DNA from 2 places in the Marinobacter sp. KM021 genome. Region 1 is predicted to be linked to the other one. Evidence: predicted binding sites of a transcription regulator. Region 1 holds the regulator's gene; the other holds the start of a gene.
What was found. The regulator sigma-54, encoded in region 1, starts transcription at its own class of promoters, with help from an activator protein. The targets are predictions, from matches to a motif close to ANTGGCATNNANNTTGCTNT.

Region 1 (2,408 bases):
AAGCCCCGCCGCAGCTCGCTTCATTGAAACACCCGGTAGACTGGCGCGGAACGCGTGCTCAGCCGTTACCGTGCATCCGGTCTACGTTCTTTTCTTTGTGCTTGAGGATCTGGCGGTCCAGCTTGTCTACCAGCGCGTCAATAGCCGCGTACATATCCTCATTTTCTGCCTTTGCGTGGATCTCGCCACCGATAACATGCAGGGTGGCTTCGGCCATCTGACGTACCTTCTCAACTTCCAGCGTCACCTGACAGTTACTGATGTGGTCAAAGTGACGCTCCAGCTTCTCGAACTTGGTGTTGACGTAATCCTTCAGTGCAGGGGTCAGTTCTACGTGATGGCCTGAAATGTTGAGTTGCATAGGCGTCTCCTGTTGTCATCATGCCGGTGTTACCACCGGGCTGAGGGCCAGTGCTTCATGCACTGGCAAAATATTAAACCAGTCGTTTGCGCTCGTTCGAGGGAGGGATGTGCATGGCCTCCCGGTATTTGGCAACGGTGCGCCGGGCCACATTGATGCCCTGATCTCCAAGCATGGCTGCAATCTTGCTATCGCTCAACGGCTTTTTTGGAGTTTCTTCTGAAATCAGTTTTTTGATCATCGCACGAATTGCCGTGGAGGAACATTCGCCTCCCTCGGCGGTACTGACGTGGCTGGAGAAAAAGTACTTGAGCTCAAAGATGCCCCGGGGCGTGTGCATGTATTTTTGTGTGGTCACCCGGGAAATGGTGGACTCGTGCATTTCCACCGCCTGAGCGATGTCAGACAGGATCAACGGCTTCATGGCCTCCTCGCCGTGGTCCAGAAAGCCTTGCTGGTGTTCAACGATTCGGGTCGCCACTTTCAGAAGGGTTTCATTTCGGCTTTGCAGACTTTTGATGAACCACTTGGCTTCCTGCAACTGATCCCGCAGGTAGGTATTGTCGGCACTGCTGTCGGCCCGGCGGATAAGTGACGCATAACTGGCGTTAACCCGAATACGAGGGGCAATCTCCGGATTCAATTCCACACGCCACCGGCCCTCATGCTTCCTTACGATCACGTCTGGAATGACGTAGTCTGGTTCAGCTCGGTCAATAACATCGCCCGGCCTTGGGTTCAGGCTGGTAATCAGGGCCAGCACGTCTCTGAGCTGGTCTTCCTTCAACCGGCTGCGGCGCAGCAGTTGGGCGTAATCCCGGTTGCCCAGAAGATGCAGGAACTGGGTAACCACCAGGCGCGCCTGGCGAAGCCAGGGAGTGTCTGGCGGTAACTGGTTGAGCTGAATCAGCAGGCATTCCTGCAGGTCTCTGGCGAACACGCCGGGCGGGTCGAAGTGTTGGAGTCGGTGCAGAACCGCTTCCACTTCGTCCAGTTCCAGGGGGTCTTCTTCGGTTTCGTCCTGCAGGCCGGAATGGATTTCCTCAATCGGTGAGGTCAGGTAACCGCGCTCATCCACAGCGTCCATCAGGGCGTGGGCGATTGCCTGGTCACGCTCGCTCATGGGGGTCAGGTTGAGCTGCCATTCCAGGTGGTCCTGAAGGGTTTCGGCCGGTGAATTGCGGGTTTCGAAATCCGATTCGTTCTCGTCGTCCCCTTTGCTGGCTGGCGCCGGTGCAGACTGGTAGATATCGTCCCAGGCGGTGTCTACGGGCAGGTCGTCGGGGATGTTATCCGGGATGTCGTTTTCGGAAGCCCAGTCCGGGCCATTTTCGTTTTCATCCCAGTCAGAGGCAGCCTCGGTGGCTGGTTCATCGTGGTCGGAATCCCGGTCTTTATGTTCGTCCCAGGTATCGTCATCCGTATCGGGGGTGTCAGACTGATCGTCATCCTCGGAGGTTTCCAGCATGGGGTTGGATTCCAGTGCCTGCTGGATTTCCTGCTGGAGGTCGAGGGTGGAAAGCTGAAGCAGGCGAATGGCCTGTTGCAGCTGGGGCGTCATGGTCAGACTCTGGCCCATCTTAAGCTGTAATGAGGCTTTCATAACCATGGCTCAAGATCCATAAATCAAGGGTGTCCCGGTAGTGACGTTGCCTGCTGTCAGGCAAAAAAATTGTTATACGCTGGTTACTTGCCGCTCACTGGTATCAGTATAAGCAAGTTCTTTGCCGAGTTTACTTGCTACAGATCATCAAAACAATCAGACCTCGGTCGTCGAGGGGTTTTCTTCCGCTCACAGGTGGAACTCATCACCCAGGTAGACTTCCTTGACCTGCTGGTTGGCCAGGATGGCTTCCGCATTGCCGGAGGCGATGATATGGCCGCCGGAGACAATGTAGGCGTTTTCACAAATATCGAGGGTTTCCCGCACGTTGTGATCGGTGATCAGCACGCCAATGCCCTTGTCCCGCAAATGCCGAATGATGTGCTTGATGTCACTGACTGAAATCGGGTCTACCCCGGCGAAGGGCTCATCCAGCAGAATAAA
Region 2 (2,408 bases), 2.3 Mb from region 1:
GACGCTTGTAGGAGTTGGTAGAGCTGTTAGTGAAGGCGTTGATGGCCTTGGCGTGCTTGATCACACCGCCAATGTAGTAAAGAGCGGCCTCGCTCAGACCGGCATAGCTGTCGCCAGCGAACAGGTTCTTGCCGTCTTTGCTCAGGGACATGTGCACGTGCATGCCGGAACCGTTGTCACCCACAACCGGCTTGGGCATGAAGGTGGCGGTTTTGCCGTAGGCGTGGGCCACGTTGTGTACGCAGTACTTCAGGATCTGAACTTCGTCAGCCTTGCGGGTCAGAGTGTTGGCGCCAACGCCAATTTCACACTGGCCGGCGGTACCCACTTCGTGATGGTGTACTTCGATGTCCAGGCCCATGGATTCCATGGCGGCACACATAGCGCCACGCAGGTCGTGCAGGCTGTCGACCGGCGGAACCGGGAAGTAGCCGCCTTTCACGCCCGGGCGGTGGCCGATGTTGTTACGATCGAAGTCTTCGCCGGAAACCCAGGCAGCTTCCTCAGAATGGATGTGGTAGGACGCACCTTGCATGTCCACATTCCATTTTACGGAATCGAACACGAAGAACTCCGGCTCCGGGCCAAACAGCGCGCCATCGGCGATGCCGGTAGACTTCAGGTATTCTTCGGCGCGACGGGCAACAGAACGGGGGTCACGCTCATAACCCTGCATGGTAGAAGGCTCTACGATGTTGCAGGTGATGTTGACCGTTGTTTCTTCGGTGAACGGGTCCAGCACGGCGGTTTCGTCATCCGGCATCAGGATCATGTCGGATTCGTTGATGCCTTTCCAGCCAGCAATCGAGGAGCCGTCAAACATCTTGCCGTCAGCAAAGAAATCGTCATCTACCTCAGTGGCGGGCAGGGTGACGTGCTGCTCTTTACCGCGGCTGTCGGTGAAGCGCAGGTCAATCCACTTCACTTCGTGTTCTTTGATCAAATCAATCGTCTTGGACATTGTGCATGCTCCGTAGTGATGTCGTGTTCGTTATGCCGGATCGTTCAGCGGGCTGAAGCCCGATCTTTTTCAGGTCAGGGCAGCTTAACAGAAGCTGTTGGCTCTTACCTTTCAATTACGGCTGCACAAGGTTAAGCAAGGGGCTTGCCAGTTTTTCGGTTTTGCGCCAGAAAAGCGCAGCGGCAAGGCTTTGGGGCGATTCTGGCGCACCAGAGTGCAGCTTACAGGTGCTGTTTGTACTGAATGCGCGCACTTTATTGGTGCATTGATTCTTATCCTGCCTGATAACGGTGCATTAGCCGATTGGTTACATATTAGGCACTATTCTTCATATTATCGACATGGACTTTTCTATATACTGCTCGCCGCTAAATTCTGCAGGATACCCGTTGTGATTGATAAGCTTAGAAACGTTGCCATTATTGCCCACGTTGACCACGGTAAAACCACCCTGGTTGACCAATTGTTGCGCCAGTCCGGAACCCTGGACCGTAAAGAGCTCGAAAACGAGCGCGTTATGGATTCCAACGACCAGGAAAAAGAGCGTGGCATCACCATTCTGGCGAAGAATACCGCGCTGAAATGGAAAGACTACGACATCAACATCGTGGACACCCCGGGGCACGCGGATTTTGGTGGCGAAGTTGAGCGAGTCATGAGCATGGTAGACAGTGTGCTGTTGGTGGTGGATTCCATTGATGGCCCGATGCCGCAGACCCGCTTTGTAACCCAGAAGGCGTTTGCCGCTGGCCTGCGCCCGATCGTGGTGGTTAACAAGATTGATCGCCCCGGCGCGCGCCCTGACTGGGTTGTAGATCAGGTATTTGATCTGTTCGATAACCTTGGTGCCACCGACGAGCAGTTGGACTTCCCGATTGTTTACGCCAGTGCTCTGAACGGCATTGCAGGCATGGAGCATGAAAACCTGGACGACAACATGGACGCCGTATTCCAGGCGATTGTCGACCATGTGCCCGCGCCTTCCGTAGATCTGGACGGCCCGTTCCAGATGCAGATTTCCCAGCTGGACTACAACAGCTTCCTGGGCGTGATCGGTATCGGCCGCATTATGCGTGGCAAGGTCAGAACCAACACTCCGGTGGTGGCTGTCGGTGCCGATGGCAAGAAGCGTAATGGTCGTATCCTGAAAATCATGGGCCACTCCGGTCTGCAGCGTGTGGAAGTTGAAGAAGCGCAGGCTGGCGACATTGTGTGCGTGAGTGGTCTGGATCAGCTGTACATCTCTGATACCTTATGCGATCCCGCCAATGTTGAGGCCCTGCCGGCGCTGACCGTTGACGAACCCACGGTGTCCATGACCTTCCAGGTCAACGATTCACCGTTTGCCGGTAAAGAAGGCAAGTACGTGACCAGCCGCAACATCAAGGAACGTCTGGAAAAAGAATTGCTGCACAACGTGGCGCTGCGGGTAGAAGAAGGGGACTCT

Region 2: glnA (glutamate--ammonia ligase) is a predicted target of sigma-54. The motif match lies at 1,094-1,113, and genes of this name have one in related genera.

The regions. Positions count from the first base shown of each region.
Region 1 covers NZ_CP136129.1:2,171,617-2,174,024, reverse strand. Annotated here, with positions in the region: gene hpf (ribosome hibernation promoting factor) at 59-361, opposite strand; gene RVM24_RS10210 (RNA polymerase factor sigma-54) at 435-1,964, opposite strand; gene lptB (LPS export ABC transporter ATP-binding protein) at 2,154-2,408, opposite strand, start outside.
Region 2 covers NZ_CP136129.1:4,432,426-4,434,833, forward strand. Annotated here, with positions in the region: gene glnA (glutamate--ammonia ligase) at 1-961, opposite strand, end outside; gene typA (translational GTPase TypA) at 1,353-2,408, shown strand, end outside.